DNA from 2 places in the Heyndrickxia sp. FSL K6-6286 genome. Region 2 is predicted to be linked to the other one. Evidence: a T-box and tRNA genes for the amino acid it is inferred to sense, from the RefSeq annotation. Region 2 holds a T-box; the other holds one or more tRNA genes.

Region 1 (11,038 bases), 420 kb from region 2:
TTATCCCTCGTTCCTTTCTATATATGTATAAAAAAAAGTTTTATTAAGATAAGGGTTATATTTTATTATTCTTTGAACCTTGTCTAAAGTATTATTGCGGATAGGGATTCTATTTTTTCTATATAATAATAACCATCTTATACAAGCTATTGCTTCAAATAACTCTTCTTCATCCTGACTAATAGAATTTTCCGATATATAAGCTGAACGAAATAATGAAGCATGTTTTTCTGATATCGCATAAATTTTTAATAGAAATACACTCCATGCAAAATCATATCTTTTATCCCCTAATTGAGCATTTGTCCAATCTATAACTGTAAATCTTCCCGTTTCTTCTACGATATTTTCAAAATGATAATCTCCATGAATGAACTCACTCTGTGTTATTTGCGCTTTTTTAACCAACTGGATTAATAATTGACTAAGATCCAGGTATTCCTCAATCCCGGAAAAAAAATAATCGATAAATTGATACTTTGGTAGATTAACATTTTTAATTTGATATGGAGAAATCCAATGTATTTTTGATAGAATCCGTGCCATTTCAGTGATGTTTTTGCTACTAAATGTTTGAAAAGACAGTCCATCATATGTTGTTAATAATACTTTATTTCCTTTTCTATCCACTCCCCATGCTAATGGCTTTGAAACAGGAACCTCTCTTTGAGTAAGCACATGCAATAAATGATATTGAAGTTGAACATTTGGTTTAGATTCCCTATTCCATACTTTAAGTACAAATTGATTGCCTTGATGAATAATTTTGGCTACTTCTGCTTCATATCCAGAATTCATCGATTGAACGTATAAAGTTTCCTTACCGGATAAAAGTTTATCCATTTCCCTATTATTTTTTTCTTTCCAATCAATCAGCTGGAGTAGATTTCCCATCTCATTTCTCCTTCCTTAGTTCCTACATACTACATAGTCACCCATATTCGATATAATTACGAAAATATCCTGTGAATAAAATAAAAAAGACTCAGTAATACAACTGAATCTTTTAAAAAAATATCTATGTTAACTTTTCCTTAGTTTAACTTGGGTATTGATGCTATCAACCTTTCTTGCGGCCCGGATGGACAAAACAAAACAGGCAAAAAGAAAGATAAAAGCTGAAACATATGGATAATTAACATTCATATCAAATAGGAAACCAGCCACTATTGGACCCATAATATTCCCTAGACTTGTGTAAGCGGAGTTTAATCCAGCTACATATCCTTGTTGATCCTGAGCCATTTTCGACATCTGTGTTCCAATGGCAGGTCGTAAAATATCAATTGACAGGAACACAATGAAAGTAACTACAACAATTAGCCAATACTTATGCACAAATAAGGTTGATAATACAAATAGACTAGCTATAATTAAACAAGATGAAATAACTTTCCTCTCTCCAAAGCGATTTAGCATCCATCCGAATATAGTCATTTGTACTACTGCACCTGAGATAGATCCGAATGTTATAATAAACGCAATATCTTTCGGTGAAAACCCAAACTTTTGATCAACAAACAATCCAAAAACCGTTTCGTAGTTAGCTAAACCGAACGACATAACAAACACGATAATTAAACTTAAAAAATATGGCTCCTTATAGGAGTGAAGCAATTGACTGATTAAACTTTGTTTATTTGTTTGAATAGACTGTGCTAATTCAGATTCTTTTTTAATATTAGATTCTGGTAATACGAGTAAAGTAATAATCGCCGCAACCACACCCGCAACTGCTGCAGCAAAGAATGGTACGCGAATCCCAAATTCAGCTATATAGCCACCAATTCCTGGTCCAATAATAAATCCAGTAGTTATAGCAGCATTAATAAAGCCCATACCTTTCGCTCTCTCTTTAGTAGATGTTACATCCGCTGCGTATGCCATAACAGACGGCATAATTAATGCGGCACCGATTCCTCCTAGCATTCTAGAAGCGAATAGAAGAAATGATGAATTAGCTACTCCAAATATCCATTCAGAAACAGCAAAAATGATCATTCCAGCAATAATAATCTTTTTTCTGCCTATTGAATCTGATAGTTTCCCACCAAATGGAGAGAAGATAAGCTGGGTGAGAGAAAAAGCTGCAACAAGCAATCCTACGATGCTCCCATTAATATGTAGCTCGATCATATAAGTTGGCATTATAGGTATAACAAGACCAATTCCCGTAAAAATTAAAAATATATTTAGCATAAGAAGCAATATAGCTCCCCTATTTCTGAACAATAATGACATAAATAACCTCCTCATGAACTTAGAAATACTGAACGTTCATTCTATATTAAATTACAGGATTACCCTTACCTGGTCTATGCAAGATCCTTCCAGGTGTAATCCCTCACTTATTTTATCTATTAGAGCTTGTTGATATTCCAAATAAAAATACATTAAATGCTAATTTATATAAAGTTAATGCCTCCTCAACTGTTGACTTTCTTGACATCTGGCTTAGACCAATTAATAAGCTTTCTAGAATAATAGCGAGACTTTCTACGTCTTCTTTTCTAAATTCACCACTATCTATCCCTTGCTGAATTAATTTTTGATTAAATTTCAAATGTCCCATTACCATCTCTGCAATTCGTTCTTCAATCTCACCAGTCTTTTCTTCATTATTAAAAAACTCATCAGCTGCTTTTGTAAGTGGGTGATTCAAATCATCAAGAACCATTTGTTCGGCCATCCCAAAAAGTTTTTCCTTCGTTGTTTTATATAATGATTCTTTTTCTACCCATTTCTGTTCCCACTCTTTATCCCATTCATCTAATAAATATAAAAATAATCCTTCCTTACTTTTAAAGTGGTAATATATATTCCCTTTACTACTCCCGGTAGCTTCAACAATATCTTCAATTGAAGTGGCTTTATATCCTTTATTAGCAAAAAGATTCCTTGCAGCATCTGCTACACGCTTTTTGGTTTGTTCACTTTGGATTTTCTTTTTATTCAACTATTTCAACTCCAATGCCAATATTAACATTAATACTGAACGTTCATTCTGTATATTAACAAAAATAAATAACCTTTTCAAGCTAGGCTATTTTGACCATGTTACTATTCAATATACAAAAAAAGAGCTAATGCGCTCTTGAAATCTTTTATAAAAATGGCTCCGCAGGTAGGATTCGAACCTACGACCGATCGGTTAACAGCCGATAGCTCTACCACTGAGCTACTGCGGAATATATAAATATAAAAAATGGTGGGCCTAAATGGACTCGAACCATCGACCTCACGCTTATCAGGCGTGCGCTCTAACCAGCTGAGCTATAGGCCCTTTATGTATTTTGGAGCGGGTGATGAGAATCGAACTCACGACAACAGCTTGGAAGGCTGTAGTTTTACCACTAAACTACACCCGCAATATTCATTCATTAAGTATGGGGCGGATGATGGGAATCGAACCCACGAATGTCGGAACCACAATCCGATGCGTTAACCACTTCGCCACATCCGCCATGGCAGGGGCAGTAGGAATCGAACCCACACTGAAGGTTTTGGAGACCTTAGTTCTACCTTTAAACTATGCCCCTATATTATATATGGTGGAGGGGGACGGATTCGAACCGCCGAACCCTGAGGGAGCGGATTTACAGTCCGCCGCGTTTAGCCACTTCGCTACCCCTCCATATTAATCTTTGCATAAATTAATGGCGGTCCGGACGGGACTCGAACCCGCGACCTCCTGCGTGACAGGCAGGCATTCTAACCAACTGAACTACCGGACCAAATTTCTTTCAAGTTTACTTGAAAATGATTGCGGAGGCAGGATTTGAACCTGCGACCTTCGGGTTATGAGCCCGACGAGCTACCAGACTGCTCCACCCCGCGACGATATTATAAAAAGTTTTTTAATCCAATCTTACTATCAACTGTCCCGATTTCAGTATGCCTGTTCTAGTAGCAGCTCAATCGGTACAACTCGCAGTTGTTCGATGAAGTAACGCTCGTTGCTCCACCCCGCGATGATAATATAAAAAGTTTTCAAAGGAATATTTATGGCGGAGGAAGAGGGATTCGAACCCCCGCGCGGTGTAACCCGCCTGTCGGTTTTCAAGACCGATCCCTTCAGCCAGACTTGGGTATTCCTCCAATTATATATGGTGGACCTTGTAGGACTCGAACCTACGACCGGACGGTTATGAGCCGTCTGCTCTAACCAGCTGAGCTAAAGGTCCTCTATGGTAGCGGCGGAGGGGATCGAACCCACGACCTCACGGGTATGAACCGTACGCTCTAGCCAGCTGAGCTACGCCGCCATAGTATATTTTAGATATTGGTGGAGCCTAGCGGGATCGAACCGCTGACCTCCTGCGTGCAAAGCAGGCGCTCTCCCAGCTGAGCTAAGGCCCCAATTATATAATGGTCGGGAAGACAGGATTCGAACCTGCGACCCCATGGTCCCAAACCATGTGCTCTACCAAGCTGAGCTACTTCCCGTTCATGGCGCGCCCGAGAGGAGTCGAACCCCTAACCTTTTGATCCGTAGTCAAACGCTCTATCCAATTGAGCTACGGGCGCATGATTTATATCGTAAGATATTTTATGGAAGGATCTTTTGCTGCGCAAAAATCCTTAAATCTTTTACTTCGTAAAAATTTCTAGTGCCGAGGACCGGAATCGAACCGGTACGGTAGTCACCTACCGCAGGATTTTAAGTCCTGTGCGTCTGCCAGTTCCGCCACCCCGGCAAGGGTTGTTTGGAGCGGAAGACGGGATTCGAACCCGCGACCCCCACCTTGGCAAGGTGGTGTTCTACCACTGAACTACTTCCGCAAATTGAATCAAAGCAAACTTTGATGAGCCATGAAGGACTCGAACCTTCGACCCTCTGATTAAAAGTCAGATGCTCTACCAACTGAGCTAATGGCTCATAATAAAATGATTGATCGTGTAGTCTATAATTTTAAATATAAAGGCTCGTACATTTATATTGTAAATTATTTATTCCGACTTTTCAAACGTCAAAAAAATCCAACTATTTTATTACACAAAAAATATTGCACCACTATCAAAATAATTAATGGTGGAGGATGACGGGATCGAACCGCCGACCCCCTGCTTGTAAGGCAGGTGCTCTCCCAGCTGAGCTAATCCTCCAATATAAAAATTTATTTAATGGTGACCCGTACGGGATTCGAACCCGTGTTACCGCCGTGAAAGGGCGGTGTCTTAACCGCTTGACCAACGGGCCACATTTGCAGAATTTGCTAATATAGTTTAGAAAAATAATAGCCCCAATTTAGGGGCATCGCCTGGCAACGTCCTACTCTTGCAGGGGGAGAGCCCCCAACTACCATCGGCGCTAAGAAGCTTAACTTCCGTGTTCGGGATGGGAACGGGTGTGACCTTCTTGCCATAGTTACCAGACTATATTTTGTTAAGGGTTTATTCCCTCAAAACTAGATATATCAAGAAGTAACGGTTCATAACCTCAAATCTATTTGGTTAAGTCTTCGATCTATTAGTATTCGTCAGCTCCATGTGTCGCCACACTTCCACCTCGAACCTATCAACCTGATCATCTTTCAGGGATCTTATTTAGATAAACTAAGGGAAATCTCATCTTGAGGGGGGCTTCATGCTTAGATGCTTTCAGCACTTATCCCTTCCGCACATAGCTACCCAGCGATGCCTTTGGCAAGACAACTGGTACACCAGCGGTGCGTCCATCCCGGTCCTCTCGTACTAAGGACAGCTCCTCTCAAATTTCCTACGCCCACGACGGATAGGGACCGAACTGTCTCACGACGTTCTGAACCCAGCTCGCGTACCGCTTTAATGGGCGAACAGCCCAACCCTTGGGACCGACTACAGCCCCAGGATGCGATGAGCCGACATCGAGGTGCCAAACCTCCCCGTCGATGTGGACTCTTGGGGGAGATAAGCCTGTTATCCCCGGGGTAGCTTTTATCCGTTGAGCGATGGCCCTTCCATGCGGAACCACCGGATCACTAAGCCCGACTTTCGTCCCTGCTCGACTTGTAGGTCTCGCAGTCAAGCTCCCTTGTGCCTTTACACTCTGCGAATGATTTCCAACCATTCTGAGGGAACCTTTGGGCGCCTCCGTTACCTTTTAGGAGGCGACCGCCCCAGTCAAACTGCCTGCCTGACACTGTCTCCCACCCCGATTCAGGGGTGCGGGTTAGAATTTCAATACAGCCAGGGTAGTATCCCACCGATGCCTCCACCGAAGCTGGCGCTCCGGTTTCAAAGGCTCCTACCTATCCTGTACAAGCTGTACCAAAATTCAATATCAAGCTGCAGTAAAGCTCCACGGGGTCTTTCCGTCCTGTCGCGGGTAACCTGCATCTTCACAGGTACTATAATTTCACCGAGTCTCTCGTTGAGACAGTGCCCAGATCGTTGCGCCTTTCGTGCGGGTCAGAACTTACCTGACAAGGAATTTCGCTACCTTAGGACCGTTATAGTTACGGCCGCCGTTTACTGGGGCTTCAATTCAAAGCTTCGTCTTGCGACTAACCTCTCCTCTTAACCTTCCAGCACCGGGCAGGCGTCAGCCCCTATACTTCGCCTTACGGCTTCGCAGAGACCTGTGTTTTTGCTAAACAGTCGCCTGGGCCTATTCACTGCGGCTCTCTCGGGCTTGCACCCTAACAGAGCACCCCTTCTCCCGAAGTTACGGGGTCATTTTGCCGAGTTCCTTAACGAGAGTTCTCTCGCTCACCTTAGGATTCTCTCCTCGCCTACCTGTGTCGGTTTGCGGTACGGGCACCTTTCACCTCACTAGAGGATTTTCTAGGCAGTGTGGAATCAGGAACTTCGGTACTAAATTTCCCTCGCCATCACAGCTCAAGGTACATGGTGACGGGATTTGCCTCGTCACCCCTCTAACTGCTTGGACGCACTATTCCAGCAGTGCGCTTACCCTATCCTCCTGCGTCCCCCCATCGTTCAAACGGTGAAGAGGTGGTACAGGAATATCAACCTGTTGTCCATCGCCTACGCCTTTCGGCCTCGGCTTAGGTCCCGACTAACCCTGAGCGGACGAGCCTTCCTCAGGAAACCTTAGGCATTCGGTGGAAGGGATTCTCACCCTTCTTTCGCTACTCATACCGGCATTCTCACTTCTAAGCGCTCCACCAGTCCTTACGGTCTAGCTTCGCAGCCCTTAGAACGCTCTCCTACCACGGACATCCAGCATTTTTCCGAAGGAAAAGATGCATAGGTGTCCATCCACAGCTTCGGTGATACGTTTAGCCCCGGTACATTTTCGGCGCAGAGTCACTCGACCAGTGAGCTATTACGCACTCTTTAAATGGTGGCTGCTTCTAAGCCAACATCCTGGTTGTCTAAGCAACTCCACATCCTTTTCCACTTAACGTATACTTTGGGACCTTAGCTGGTGGTCTGGGCTGTTTCCCTCTTGACTACGGATCTTATCACTCGCAGTCTGACTCCTAAGGATAAGTCATTGGCATTCGGAGTTTGTCTGAATTCGGTAACCCGATGAGGGCCCCTAGTCCAAACAGTGCTCTACCTCCAAGACTCTTACCTTAAGGCTAGCCCTAAAGCTATTTCGGAGAGAACCAGCTATCTCCAAGTTCGATTGGAATTTCTCCGCTACCCACACCTCATCCCCGCACTTTTCAACGTGCGTGGGTTCGGGCCTCCAGTAAGTGTTACCTTACCTTCACCCTGGACATGGGTAGATCACCTGGTTTCGGGTCTACGACCTCATACTCTATCGCCCTATTCAGACTCGCTTTCGCTGCGGCTCCGCCTCTTCAGCTTAACCTTGCATGAAATCGTAACTCGCCGGTTCATTCTACAAAAGGCACGCTATCACCCGGCGTTTTTCCGAAGGAAAATACGCACAGGGCTCTAACTACTTGTAGGCACACGGTTTCAGGTTCTCTTTCACTCCCCTCCCGGGGTGCTTTTCACCTTTCCCTCACGGTACTGGTTCACTATCGGTCACTAGGGAGTATTTAGCCTTGGGAGATGGTCCTCCCTGCTTCCGACGGGATTTCACGTGTCCCGCCGTACTCAGGATCCACTCTGGAGGGAACGAAGTTTCAACTACAGGGTTGTTACCTTCTTTGACGGGCCTTTCCAGACCTCTTCATTTACTCCGTTCCTTTGTAACTCCGTATAGAGTGTCCTACAACCCCAAGAGGCAAGCCTCTTGGTTTGGGCTTCTTCCGTTTCGCTCGCCGCTACTCAGGAAATCGCAATTGCTTTCTCTTCCTCCGGGTACTTAGATGTTTCAGTTCCCCGGGTCTGCCTTCCTTACTCTATGTATTCAAGTAAGGATACTACCCCATTACGGGCAGTGGGTTCCCCCATTCGGAAATCTCCGGATCAAAGCTCGCTTACAGCTCCCCGAAGCATATCGGTGTTAGTCCCGTCCTTCATCGGCTCCTAGTGCCAAGGCATTCACCGTGCGCCCTTACTAACTTAACCTACGGCCAATGATAAGCTTCGAATCTCTTCGTCAACTCACTCATTCGCATCCTCACGTATGTGTAATACGCTGCGGTGCTCCTTCGTTCGTTTCCTCGATCTTCTCGCTTCTCCTTGCCCTTTCAGTTTAAAAACTACTTAATGGATTCATCCATAAAGTGGCGATTCTCGGTTATTACTTGGTTACTTCTTATATATCTAGTTTTCAAGGAACAATCCGGCGAATGATAAGCTTCGAATCTCTTCGTCAGCGCACTCACTCACATCCTCACGTATGTTTATACGTTCCGGTGCTCGTTCGCTTGCTTCCTCGACCTTCTCGCTTCTAATTCACCTCTATTAAACTGAAAGGATTAACCTTTCAAAACTGAACAAAACAGAAGACGTCTGAACCACGTAAGTGGTTTTCCATATTCCTTAGAAAGGAGGTGATCCAGCCGCACCTTCCGATACGGCTACCTTGTTACGACTTCACCCCAATCATCTGTCCCACCTTCGGCGGCTGGCTCCAAAAGGTTACCTCACCGACTTCGGGTGTTACAAACTCTCGTGGTGTGACGGGCGGTGTGTACAAGGCCCGGGAACGTATTCACCGCGGCATGCTGATCCGCGATTACTAGCGATTCCGGCTTCATGTAGGCGAGTTGCAGCCTACAATCCGAACTGAGAATGGTTTTATGGGATTGGCTAAACCTCGCGGTCTTGCAGCCCTTTGTACCATCCATTGTAGCACGTGTGTAGCCCAGGTCATAAGGGGCATGATGATTTGACGTCATCCCCACCTTCCTCCGGTTTGTCACCGGCAGTCACCTTAGAGTGCCCAACTGAATGCTGGCAACTAAGGTCAAGGGTTGCGCTCGTTGCGGGACTTAACCCAACATCTCACGACACGAGCTGACGACAACCATGCACCACCTGTCACTCCTGTCCCCGAAGGGAAATCCCTATCTCTAGGGAGGTCAAGAGGATGTCAAGACCTGGTAAGGTTCTTCGCGTTGCTTCGAATTAAACCACATGCTCCACCGCTTGTGCGGGCCCCCGTCAATTCCTTTGAGTTTCAGCCTTGCGGCCGTACTCCCCAGGCGGAGTGCTTAATGCGTTAGCTGCAGCACTAAAGGGCGGAAACCCTCTAACACTTAGCACTCATCGTTTACGGCGTGGACTACCAGGGTATCTAATCCTGTTCGCTCCCCACGCTTTCGCGCCTCAGCGTCAGTTACAGACCAGAGAGTCGCCTTCGCCACTGGTGTTCCTCCACATCTCTACGCATTTCACCGCTACACGTGGAATTCCACTCTCCTCTTCTGCACTCAAGTCTCCCAGTTTCCAATGGCCGCTTGCGGTTGAGCCGCAAGATTTCACATCAGACTTAAGAAACCGCCTGCGCGCGCTTTACGCCCAATAATTCCGGACAACGCTTGCCACCTACGTATTACCGCGGCTGCTGGCACGTAGTTAGCCGTGGCTTTCTGGTTAGGTACCGTCAAGGTACCGCCCTATTCGAACGATACTTGTTCTTCCCTAACAACAGAGTTTTACGATCCGAAAACCTTCATCACTCACGCGGCGTTGCTCCGTCAGACTTTCGTCCATTGCGGAAGATTCCCTACTGCTGCCTCCCGTAGGAGTCTGGGCCGTGTCTCAGTCCCAGTGTGGCCGATCACCCTCTCAAGTCGGCTACGCATCGTCGCCTTGGTGAGCCGTTACCTCACCAACTAGCTAATGCGCCGCGGGTCCATCTGTAAGTGATAGCCGGAGCCATCTTTCAATTCTTCTTCATGCGAAGAAAAAAGTTATCCGGTATTAGCCCCGGTTTCCCGGAGTTATCCCAGTCTTACAGGCAGGTTACCCACGTGTTACTCACCCGTCCGCCGCTAACTCTCAGGGAGCAAGCTCCCATCAAGTTCGCTCGACTTGCATGTATTAGGCACGCCGCCAGTGTTCGTCCTGAGCCAGGATCAAACTCTCCAAAAAGATGTTTGATATAGCTCTTATAAATAAAAGTAATTCATTGACGTTTCGTTTTGTTCAGTTTTCAAAGATCAATCATTAACGCAGGATTTCATTTTATCATTCAATCTCTTTGTTGTCAATTGTTTTTTTGAAATAATTTATTCCGCTGAACCAGCGACATTTATAAATTATACTACTATTATTTCATTATGTCAACATCTTTTTTTAAAAGATTAATATAGTACTAGAAATCACTTTTTCTAATCAAACTATCTTAACGACTTTTACTATATTACTATTACATTTTACTCCTGTCAATACTTTTTAATAATATTATATTCTGCTCATCGACAAAGAATATTATTTAAAATATGTAAGGATAAAATCGGAGTTATCGATAGGATCGATAACTCCGATTTCCATTTTCTTATGAAACAGCTCTAGCTTTCCCTTTTACATGTTTTATCAATTCAGGATGTGCTTTCTTTATTATAGATGGTCGAGCCAAAATAAGAACCACACTAATTAAAAGAAAGCTTGATAAAATCAAGACCCATTGAGCCGGAAAAATATCATATAAAAAACCATAAAGAACCATTCCTAATGGCATCAAGGCCATTGCCATTGTTTCAAGGATCGAAAAAACACGCCC
Region 2 (11,038 bases):
TCTTTTGGATTTCCAAACGAGTAAGCAATATAACCAAAAACGCTAATATAGAAAGGGAAAATGCAGTACCAGTTACTACCCAATTTATTTCTCCGTTACGAAGCATACTCACAACTATAATTCCTGCAAGAACACCCGCGATTAGGCAAAAATATGCTTTTGAATTTTCTGGCCACGTTATCACTCCTAAACAAAATTGATCCAATTCAAATATATTCCCGCAATTGTAACATTTTGTAATTTTTAAGTAAATGATTATAAACTAAACTGCATCGTTTGTTCAATAATGTGATCTTATCGGTTCCAGATTATTGAAAACTAATAAGATTCCAATAATTTTCGATATTTTTTCACCTTGTATCCAGATAAAACTCTTCATCATTAATATTAGCTCTGTATGACGTCTACGGTAATATATGTATTGCTATAAAAAAGCATATTAACATTTTTCACATTCCATAATTTCCTAAATTCATTAATGGGAACTTTTCGATTATAGCTCTTATTATCATCATTACAATTCACCAGTTGACTTAATGATTCCGAAAGGTAAATATACTCAGTGTCATATCCTACGACAGGAACAAAATGCAAATTATTACGATCTTTATGTACTTTAATAAAAACAATTACAGGAATTCCTTTACTAACCTCGTACTTTAATGAATTAATATTTCCTTTATAATAGATTGTTTTAAATCCCTTTTCTCTTAACACCGTACGAATTCCCTTTGGATATACATTGCCCGACTTCATTTTACTAGGGAAATTAGTATATAACTCATCACCATCGGCCTCCATTCCAAAATGACGCAACACATATGCCGTTGAAAATGCTGCACATTCCCTATTGTTTTGTAAATCTATTCTATTATTTCGTTTAATTAGATAGTTAGTTGGATAATCTCTTTTTCGAAAAATAGGTATGGGTAATGTCATTAAATATGCATTAATGATAATTGATATAATCATCCACAAAATAGCTGTTCTAACGATAAACATACTACTTCTCCCCCTTGCTTTGCCTCCATATCTCTAGTTGACTATTTTTGTTTAAGAACATTTCATTACAATCCCACTCAATTTTAGCATAAATATCCAATTTATTTATTGTATTTTATCCATTAAGTGGTCTAATCGCCAAAAAAGTCCTGTATATGATACAGGACTTTTAATCAAATTTTATTACAGATTATCAACCTTTTTTATCATTTTCGAACTTTATTTTAAATGACAATCTGCTAAGTGATCATAAAATATCTATTTATATAAGGGTGTTTACATTCAAAATGAATAATAAAGTTGTTTAATTCTTCTTCAGAAAGCACCTATAGTTTATAGTGTAATTTTTCACTTACTTCTTTTAAGATATTGATTTTAAATAGCGACAGAATAAACATATACTTCTTTTCCCCATTTATTTATAGTTTTCATCACCTGCATACCAATCCGTTCAGCCACTTTAGTTGAAGGAATATTGTTTACATCGGGCAATGAGACCATCCTATTTAATTTTAATTGTTCAAATCCGTAATTCTTACAAGCTAAAGCTGCCTCTTTTCCTAGTCCATTCCTTCTATAATTCTTAAGAATCATAAAGTCATAAATTACATGTGTCGGGTCAGGGTCAACATCATCGTTTTCAAAAAAACAACTAGAAAACCTATAATTTTCCCATCGTGATTTATAAAGAAAGGATTCCATCGTGGGTCTTGCCAGAAATACTCTAAATCCACATCATATAATCCTTGCCTATTTATATCTTCCTGTGTAAATTCGCTAAAATCATAATTATAAAACTGATACATATTCTCCAAAATATGTTTATTTTCCTTAGACACCAAAATAAGATTAACCAATTATTTATCCTCCAGGTAGAGAGCATACAAAAATAGCCTTTTAGAAAATTTGAAACCAAGCCAATATATTTTGTACGAATAGAATGCACAGTAATTCCAGAATGTTTTCTTGTTAACCTAGGCTGCCCTTATAGCACAATAAGAAAAGGTGATCGCCGCAGCCTTCTCTCCTTTTACCAAAGCCCCCGATAATCTAAGTAAGTTACTTCACAAACTACTATTTTTCTATTAAAACATCGAACTCTTTAACAAAGACTGCATTTCCAGTTATCTCTATGACATAATTATCTTCATTATTAGAAACTCGTACCATTACCCGACCATTTTTACCAATTTCCTGCCCCTGCTCTACAACAAGGTTTAGTGATTCTTCAAAATCTCTTTTTATATATTTTGCAAAATATGCACCCATTACCCCAGAAGCAGTTCCCGTAACTGCATCCTCAATAGTACCTGAGAAAGGTGAAGAAAAGTGTCGGGCGTGCATATCGGCATCCGAATCATAGGTTTCTAAACAAAACGGATGAATTGATGCTTTTGGCATTTCTTTTAATATAGAAGGAAATAACTTGTTATTTGGTTTCATTTTCTTAAATGCATCAAGTGTTTTTATTGGAATTAAAAGTGTCCAAGTACCTGTACTTCCATATAAAATCGGTAATGCCTCTTCAATATCCACTTTGTTTATTCCTATTGAGTTAGCTAAGTCTTCCTTAGAACCTTTAAAATCTTTAAACTGTGGTGAAGCTTGTTTCATAGTTATATATGTATCATTATCAGTAGTTGAATCAATCTTTATTGGTAAAACTCCTGCTTTTGTTTCGATTGTAAAATTTGTTTTATCCCCTAATAATCCTCTCGTTTTTAAAGCATATACAGTTGCGATTGTTGCGTGTCCACATAGGTTCATTTCGTGACCTGGTGTAAAATACCGTATCCTAAGGTCAGCAATATTAGATTTAACTGGAAAAGCAGTTTCATTAAACCCTACTTTTAGAGCAACTTCCTGCATTTCCTCGTCCGTTAAGTCATCTCCATTTAAAATAACCCCTGCTGGATTCCCTTTATTGGGCTCTATACTAAAAGCATCATAATGATAAACCTTAATCGATTTCACGAGCAGATCCCCCTCCATAATTATATAAACAATATTTCATCCTCATTTTACCATTTAAGGAAATTTCATCATAAACAATCATTTTCTTTATTAAATTCAATTGCCACTATAGTTAAAGAAAAAAGTCCTGTAAAAACCGGATATTAATCAAACTTGATTATAAATTATCAATATTTTTTTAAATAACCGAACTTTGTTTTATATGATCAATCTTTTTTATCAAACTATAATTATTTTCTAAAAATTCAAAATAGACAGGAGGATTGTAGAGGAATTTATAGAATTATTTAATTCGTTACATCAAACTTTTTTCAGGGGGGTGGAAAGTTATGGGTAATTTGCTATGGTGGCTTCTTCATTAATTGTTGTTTCTGTTGGATTAACAGTATTCAGATACATCGACTGTTATAAGATGTAAGGTTTAGTTTTTCATGACTTTACTGTTTAACAATCAAAAGCTCCCCAAAAACACTGGTATTATAGTGCTTTTGAGGAGACTTTTTTTGTATGTAGTAACATATTATGTGCGATGAAACATATTTATTGTATTTAACAATAAATATGTAGTTTTTTTATCTTCAACAGATATTTAGTTTCAGTTACCAGGATGAATGTTGATGTTGAGCTTGAAAATATAGATTGATAAAAAACCCTTCTCTCACTATATTCAGTAGCAAATTAAGTGTATTCATTCACTATATGTTAATTTTGTATTCACAAACCATCAAAAAAAATTTATCCATTATTTAAAAATAATTAATTCCAATCGCTTCTCTCACCTCTGAAAGTGTTTCTGCTGCTACTAAACGTGCATTTTGACTGCCTCTCTTCAATACTTCAAATACAAAATCTAAATGTTGTTCATAATAGTTTCTTTTATTTCTAATTGGTTCTAATTCTGCTTGAAGTATATCATTCAAATATTTTTTCACTTTTACGTCTCCTAAACCTCCCCTTCTATAATGTTCTTTCATTTCTTCTAAATGTAATTTATCTAAACAAAATGCATCTAAGTATGAAAAGACAGTATTATTTTCCACATTTCCTGGATCTTCAATCCTTATATGATTTGGATCTGTATACATTGACATAACCTTATTTTTAATAATGTCTGGGGAGTCCGAAAGGTATATTGCATTACCTAATGATTTACTCATTTTTGCTTTACCATCAATACCAGGTAATCTCCCTAAACCTTTTTCCGGAAGTAATACATTGGGTTCGAGTAGTACTTCTTTTTTGTATATAGAATTAAAGCTCCTAACAATTTCTCTGGCTTGTTCAATCATAGGTATTTGATCTTCCCCAGCTGGGACGACGGTCGCTTTAAAAGCTGTAATATCTGCTGTTTGACTAACTGGGTAAATAAGGAATCCAGCAGGTAAACTTTCTTCAAAATTCTTTTCCTTAATTTCATTTTTAACTGTAGGATTTCTTTTAAGTCTAGAAACTGTAACAATATTAAGGTAATGCATCGTTAATTCATTAAGTTCTGGAATTTGTGACTGAATAAAGATATTTACTTTAGAGGGATCGATACCTACTGATAAGTAATCTAACGCTACTTCAGTAAGGCTGTTTCTAATTTTTTCAGGGTTTCTTGCATTATCAGTTAATGCTTGTTGATCTGCAATCATTATAAAACTATTGTATTGGTCTTGTAATTTAACTCGATTTTTCAAGGAACCTATATAATGCCCAATATGAAGTTTACCTGTAGGTCGATCTCCTGTTAACAAAATTTCTTTTTTCAATGTTCTCTCTCCTTCATATTTATTTTAAAAAAATAAAAAACTCCGCCCTAAATTAATAGGACGGAGATCATTTCCGTGTTGCCACCTAAATTGTGTAATTAATTAATAGACAAAATTACACCACTCATCATCAAGTACTAACATACTCTATCTGCTATAAGGTGCAGCCCACCACTTAGATACTCTCTTTAAAGATTTCACCTTGTTCCTTCGAGGTCCATTCATTAAATTTCTTCTTGCTAGGTTCTCAACTACCCTAACTCTCTGTATTGAAGCTATATTTAATTACTATTCCTCATCATAGGACATTAGTATTTATTATCTTAATGTATATATTATATAAACATATTTATTCAATAGTCAAATTAGAAAAAAGAGCTAAAAAAGTCCCATCTCAATTCAAAGGGGCTTATTCTTGTTTAACTAACGCCGTGTTTTTTTAGTGCCTTTTCTTTTGGGTTCCAAACGAGTAAGCAATATAGCAAAAAACACTAAAACAGAAAGGATAAATGTAGTACCAGTTACTACCCAATTTATTTCTCCGTTACGAAGCATACTCACAACTATAATTCCTGTAAGAACACTGCAATTAGGCAAAAGTATGCCTTTGATAATTTAGCCATGTTATCATTCCTAAACAAAATCGATCCAATTGAGATACACATCCTAAATTGTAACATTTGTAATTTTCAAGTAAATCCTATTGAACTAATCTTCCCCGATTGTGGAATACAAGAAAATGAAAATTATTCATCTAGCCAAAAAGTTGATTTACTCTTGTTATTCAACTCTAACCATCTTAGGTTTGGGAGTGATCATTCTTTCCGCATAATTGTTTTTATTAAAGCCAAGATAAAAAAGATCAAAGGAGGATGTTTATTGAAAAAGCTGCTAATTTGTTTATTCATAACTGTAATTTTTAGCTCTCATAATTTCTTTCTAAACAATTTTATCAATACAACGTATGCACAACAGAAACCTATCCCCTCTTATGCTAAATGGGGCCAAATTGCTATACAAAAGACAAAAGAAAAGTATCCTCAAGCAAAGATTATTGATTATCTTCATATTGGGAGTGACAAGAAAGGGGATACCTCTTTAGAAAAATTCAAATTATGGTTAAAGCAAAACAACAAAGAATTTGGTGTATTTGTCGATATTTTATTTGATAGTAAAACGGAACAAATAATTGATGTTAAATTCAGAGAAACAACAAGAGGTTAAAGCTAATGCTTGTTGAGTGAACCTGCCCCTTTAGTTTGGTTCTAGAAAAGGGGCCTCATATGTGATGATAGTAAAATGATTTAATTTCTTTGCAATAAATGCAGATCATCGTTTGGCAATTCGAACGGTGTTTAAAATAGTTGCTTAATTTTCTCAAAATCAACAACAGAGTTGTTAAAAACTAGATTTATCTTAGATAACAACCATTATTAATATCAAATGTTGCACCTGTATAATGCTTGGACTTATCTGATAATAAGAAGACGACAGTATCAGCAACATCTTCAGGCATTACAGGAGTATGAATGAGTTCGTGACTTATATATTCCTCCTTCCTCCAATCAGGAATGACGCCCATCATTGGAGTATTAACCATCGTAGGAGCAACCGCATTCACTCGGATGTACGGTGAGAAGTTCATTGCACAGCTCTTAGTTAAACCCAGTATGGCAGCTTTTGATAACCCATATATCGCATCTGAGCTACCTTCAATACCTGAGACTGAAGACATATTTACTATCACCCCCTGCCGCTCAGTTTGAAGCAATTTCTTGCCGAACATTTGCGAAAAATAAACGAATCCCTTTACATTTATATCTAGGACTTTATCAATTTCATCAATTTGATAGTCCACTATATTTTTGGCTAAATAAATTCCAGCGTTATTAACCAACCCATTTATTTCTGGATGTTCTGTTTCTATATATTGGAAGAATCTAGAAACCTCTTCGTACCTACTTACATCTAACTGATATGTATGCAAAACATTTCGGACATCTATTGATCGTTTTATATCATTTAAAGATTCTTCATTAATATCACATGCTATTACTACAGCACCTTCATTTAAACATTGCTTAACAATTTCTTTTCCGATTCCAGAAGCCGCACCAGTTACTATAATTTTGCTATTTTTAAGCATTTACAAAACTCCTCACACAATTTATAAACAAACGATATTATAGACGTTAAGCATTACCTTCTTTAATTAGACTATTTGTTAGTAGAAAGATAATAGGATTATTCTAAATATTACAACTTTATTATAATTTAAGCGAATTGTAAATGAAATTCCTATGTGAACACTTCGATCCCTTTCTGAATCAAAGCCAATTAAATGAAGAAGAAAAAGAGCTGTGGATCTTCACTGAATCTTTAACCCTAGCAACCGTTGCTTTAGGTGCATTTTTTGGGACAATATCTTAAATAAAAAAAGTGGGTATCCAAATTATAGTTTGAATACCCACTATACCTTCTCTTGAAAAGAATTGGTTTACGAACGATTAGTTAAATGAGAATTGTAATTTTTTTATAAGCATTAAATTCATGTCAAATTAGTAATAATCCGCAAATATATGAACTAACCCTTTAGCACATAAAAAAAGCTGATTAACTATTGTTATTCAGCTCTAACCATCTTAGTTGAGTAAATTTTTTTCAAGTATAATTTTATGTAAGCCTTTTTTATCCGTATAAGTATCTATTACATCAAAACCATTTTTAATGTTTAAAATTAACATATTACGCCATTTATTCATTGTTTTTGTTTGAACAACCTTATAGCCATTTTCCTTTAAATATTGATGCTGCTTTTCCATTAGCATGGAAGCAATCCCATGTTTTCTGTAATTAGGATCCACACCACCTAACCAACTATAAAATTTATTATTATCAATTGCATATCCAATCTTATACCCAATAACTTTTTTGCCATCCATTGCAGTAATTACTAATAATTGAGGTTTGCTTGCCATTTTGTTAATCAAATCGTCAGAAGTACCGAATATATCTTTATGTAATTCCAAAATTCCATTTAAAACATCAACTGCAGGTATTGAATTAAGAATAAAGTACTCAAAACCCAAGTAAAATCCCCCTTTATAAATATTCCTTAAACTTATTTATTCAATCTATCTTAAACAAAATCGCCCCATTCCTTTTAATAAAGAAAGAGCATCCCTTACTAAAGGAATGCCCCAATAGTTTAAGTTAGAATATTCACACTCTATTGTGTAGAAGCATACAAAAAATACGCTTTTTTTATGGAGCATTATTCAGCACATTTTTTTGCTTCGTTTCATAACTATTTAATTTTTAATATTATTTTCCCTTTCGCCCTTCCTGACTCCGCATATTCCATCGCTTTTTGAGCATCTTTAAAAGGAAAAACTCTATCAATGATAGGTTTTATTTTACCAGTCTCAATAAAGTTTGCGATTATACGTAATTGTTCTCCACTTGGTTTCATAAACAAAAACGTATATTGAACATTATACTTTTTTTCAAGCGCAGTCAATTTATGACTTGCCATTGAAAACAACATAGTTTTAAAAAATCCGGAACCATATTCTTTACCGAAGCGAGCATTCGGTAATCCCGATACGGAGACAATTTTTCCTCCGCTTTTTATCACTTCAAATGACTTTTCGAGTATCTCGCCCCCAAGTGTATCAAATACGGCATCATAATTTTTCAGTATCTCTTCAAATTTTTCCGTCTTATAATTTATAATTTCATCTGCACCAAGAGATTTTACTAAATTAGCCCCTGCTTCACTGGCAGTCGTCGCAACAGTGGCTCCCATTAATTTAGCCAGTTGAATAGCAAAGGTACCAACCCCACCAGCCCCAGCTTGAATTAAGATTTTTTGTCCTTTTTGTAATTGTAAAATGTCTGTTAGGGCTTGATAGGAGGTTAGTCCAACCAATGGAATCGATGCTGCTTCCTCAAAGCTCAAATTTTTAGGTTTTAAGGCGATATCATCTTCATGAATAGCGATATATTCAGCAAAAGTACCGATCTTACTCTTACGTGGACGGCCATATATTTCGTCACCGACTTTAAAACGAGTGACTTTGGCGCCAACCTTTGCAACGACACCAGAAAAGTCATTCCCTAAGATTAGAGGCATTTTATATTTAACTAGCAATTTTACTTTCCCATCGCGCAGCTTAAAATCAATCGGATTAATACTAGCTGCATGAATTTCTGCGAGTACCTCATATTCACCAATTTCAGGTGTGGGCATTTCTGCCAATCTCATTGGAAATTTCCCATACCTATCGATAACCATTGCTCTCATAAGCTATACCTCCAAATCATATGTGTTTAGATTCCATCATTTCCATAAAAGCTTTGCATGAACTTATCAATATCCAACACAAGTGTTCTTAATAAACTTAATTCTGTACGTACATTTATATAATAAAAGTTCTTTGTCCCCTCTTTACGCATAAAAACAATACCGGCATCTCGTAAAACCTTAAGATGATGGGATACAGCAGGTCGAGAAAGATGTGTTTGTTCAGTGATTTCACCTACACGTAATCCTGTTTGACAATCCGTCCCCATTAGAACTAACAGGATCGACTGACGTGTTTCGTCACCAATTGCCAACAATACTTTTTGACAATTAATAAAATCCTCTTTGATCACATTTAGTTGGTCCTGTTTATTCATTCAGTATAATACCTCCAATAGTTAGTTTATTGGTTTAAGTTGATAAACCATATAGCCGAATACAACAATATCCTATTGTTAGGTTAAGTGCAATATTGAGAAAGTAAATCAAGACGAATACACTTAGAGGGGAACTGCTTAAAAAATGGGCCTATAAGTGATGATTGTTCTAAGAAATAAAGCAGCTTTAGTCTTCCACTTGATCCGTTCATTCGAATAAACACTAGATAAGTACTCTTGAGGTCTTCTAAAAAGAAAAATCCTGAATCATATAGTTAATATATTTCGATTCAGGTGGTATTTATCTATTTTATTTACAGTTATGGCCAGATTGTGGAATATGAGTTCACCTTACCTAAACAAAGAACTACTCATCTTACACTCTATTTAAAAGTTGCTCTGTTGTAAGTATTGTAGCAAATTCTTCATTTAAAGTTGCTAGGGAGATATTATGTATCGTCTCGGCATCATAGTAGTTATCATTTTGGTCGGTAATACCAAACGCTGCTGTTGCATCTGAAATAAGATATGTATTAAAACCTAAATTCCCACTCATTCTTGTAGTTGTAGATACACAGTGTGGGGTAGTCAAACCAGTTATTACCACTGTCGTAATATCATTTAATCGGAGAAACTCTTCTAAATTTGTACCAATAAAACTACTATTAACTTTCTTGTTTATAACAACTTCTCCTTCAATAGGCGCAACCAATTCTTTTATAGCAAATCCTTCATTGTCCGGATGAAAAACAGAATTAGGATTATCGGACTTGTGTTGAATATGTATTACTTGCCAACCTTTGTTCCTCCATAATTCTAGTATCCTACAAATGTTTTCCTCTGCCATTAGATTGTTTCGTTCTCCCCATTTTTTATCATCAAAAGCTCTTTGTACATCTACAATTACTAATGCATTATTTTTATTATCCAAACTAATTCCCCCTAACTTCTTTGCATTACAAAGAAAGATCCTTCTACTGAATCATTGTATAATTTTTAACGTTTTATTATATGGCCTCTACTTATTGAGAGAGTATATTAGAAATTAGATCTGTTTTAAGAATCCTACTGAAGGAGATATTTTTTCCTTGCACTGATCTGTTTCAAGCTTTACTTTATTTACAATACTCACAGCCATATCGTGTTTAAAGTTCAACTTATTCGTTCGTTTAATAAGGTACTTCCTTGTACTAACGAATTAATCATAATATATATAGTTGATAATTTACATTAAATTATTAACAAATAAAAAATAAATTCCTTATTTTTTAATAGGATAGGAGCGTTTACTTTAAAAATGAAAAATAGATGATGAAAAAATTATCCACTCCCTTTTTCCTCCTTATCGGTAATCAAACACTCCCTTTGGTTACCGGGCACTACCTTTTTTCTCCTTCTCGGTAATCAAACACCCTCTTTAGTTACCGGGCACTACCTTTTTCCTCCTTCTAGGTAATCAATCACTCGCTTTTGTTACCCTGCACTACCTTTTTCCTCCTTCTCAGTAATCAATCACTCGCTTTTGTTACCCTGCACTACCTTTTTTCTCCTTCTAGGTATTCAATCGCTCGCTTTTGTTACCTTGCACTACCTTTTTCCTCTTTCTCGGTAATCAATCACTCGCT

The links. A T-box is a leader RNA that pairs with one kind of tRNA and senses whether it is charged. The one in region 2 lies ahead of trpS (tryptophan--tRNA ligase), so its partner is inferred to be a tRNA-Trp.
Region 1: it encodes a tRNA-Trp, which carries the amino acid that the T-box ahead of trpS (tryptophan--tRNA ligase) is inferred to sense. The anticodon was not compared.

The regions. Positions count from the first base shown of each region.
Region 1 covers NZ_CP152029.1:4,599,524-4,610,561, forward strand. Annotated here, with positions in the region: gene MHI39_RS23190 (aminoglycoside phosphotransferase family protein) at 1-894, opposite strand; gene MHI39_RS23195 (MFS transporter) at 1,024-2,241, opposite strand; gene MHI39_RS23200 (TetR/AcrR family transcriptional regulator) at 2,354-2,956, opposite strand; tRNA gene MHI39_RS23205 (tRNA-Asn) at 3,114-3,188, opposite strand; tRNA gene MHI39_RS23210 (tRNA-Ile) at 3,207-3,283, opposite strand; tRNA gene MHI39_RS23215 (tRNA-Gly) at 3,295-3,368, opposite strand; tRNA gene MHI39_RS23220 (tRNA-His) at 3,388-3,463, opposite strand; tRNA gene MHI39_RS23225 (tRNA-Trp) at 3,466-3,539, opposite strand; tRNA gene MHI39_RS23230 (tRNA-Tyr) at 3,550-3,634, opposite strand; tRNA gene MHI39_RS23235 (tRNA-Asp) at 3,658-3,734, opposite strand; tRNA gene MHI39_RS23240 (tRNA-Met) at 3,764-3,837, opposite strand; tRNA gene MHI39_RS23245 (tRNA-Ser) at 4,006-4,098, opposite strand; tRNA gene MHI39_RS23250 (tRNA-Ile) at 4,108-4,184, opposite strand; tRNA gene MHI39_RS23255 (tRNA-Met) at 4,189-4,265, opposite strand; tRNA gene MHI39_RS23260 (tRNA-Ala) at 4,284-4,359, opposite strand; tRNA gene MHI39_RS23265 (tRNA-Pro) at 4,370-4,446, opposite strand; tRNA gene MHI39_RS23270 (tRNA-Arg) at 4,451-4,527, opposite strand; tRNA gene MHI39_RS23275 (tRNA-Leu) at 4,612-4,697, opposite strand; tRNA gene MHI39_RS23280 (tRNA-Gly) at 4,708-4,782, opposite strand; tRNA gene MHI39_RS23285 (tRNA-Lys) at 4,807-4,879, opposite strand; tRNA gene MHI39_RS23290 (tRNA-Val) at 5,031-5,106, opposite strand; tRNA gene MHI39_RS23295 (tRNA-Glu) at 5,126-5,200, opposite strand; rRNA gene rrf (5S ribosomal RNA) at 5,260-5,376, opposite strand; rRNA gene MHI39_RS23305 (23S ribosomal RNA) at 5,451-8,433, opposite strand; rRNA gene MHI39_RS23310 (16S ribosomal RNA) at 8,855-10,407, opposite strand; gene MHI39_RS23315 (MFS transporter) at 10,814-11,038, opposite strand, start outside.
Region 2 covers NZ_CP152029.1:4,181,364-4,192,401, forward strand. Annotated here, with positions in the region: gene MHI39_RS21110 (cysteine peptidase family C39 domain-containing protein) at 388-1,002, opposite strand; gene MHI39_RS21115 (GNAT family N-acetyltransferase) at 1,378-1,704, opposite strand; gene MHI39_RS21120 (PhzF family phenazine biosynthesis isomerase) at 2,077-2,976, opposite strand; gene trpS (tryptophan--tRNA ligase) at 3,723-4,730, opposite strand; T-box leader at 4,784-5,041, opposite strand; gene MHI39_RS21130 (DUF3889 domain-containing protein) at 5,610-5,954, shown strand; gene MHI39_RS21135 (SDR family oxidoreductase) at 6,142-6,876, opposite strand; gene MHI39_RS21140 (GNAT family N-acetyltransferase) at 7,373-7,819, opposite strand; gene MHI39_RS21145 (NADP-dependent oxidoreductase) at 8,038-9,036, opposite strand; gene MHI39_RS21150 (metalloregulator ArsR/SmtB family transcription factor) at 9,063-9,413, opposite strand; gene MHI39_RS21155 (cysteine hydrolase family protein) at 9,790-10,344, opposite strand.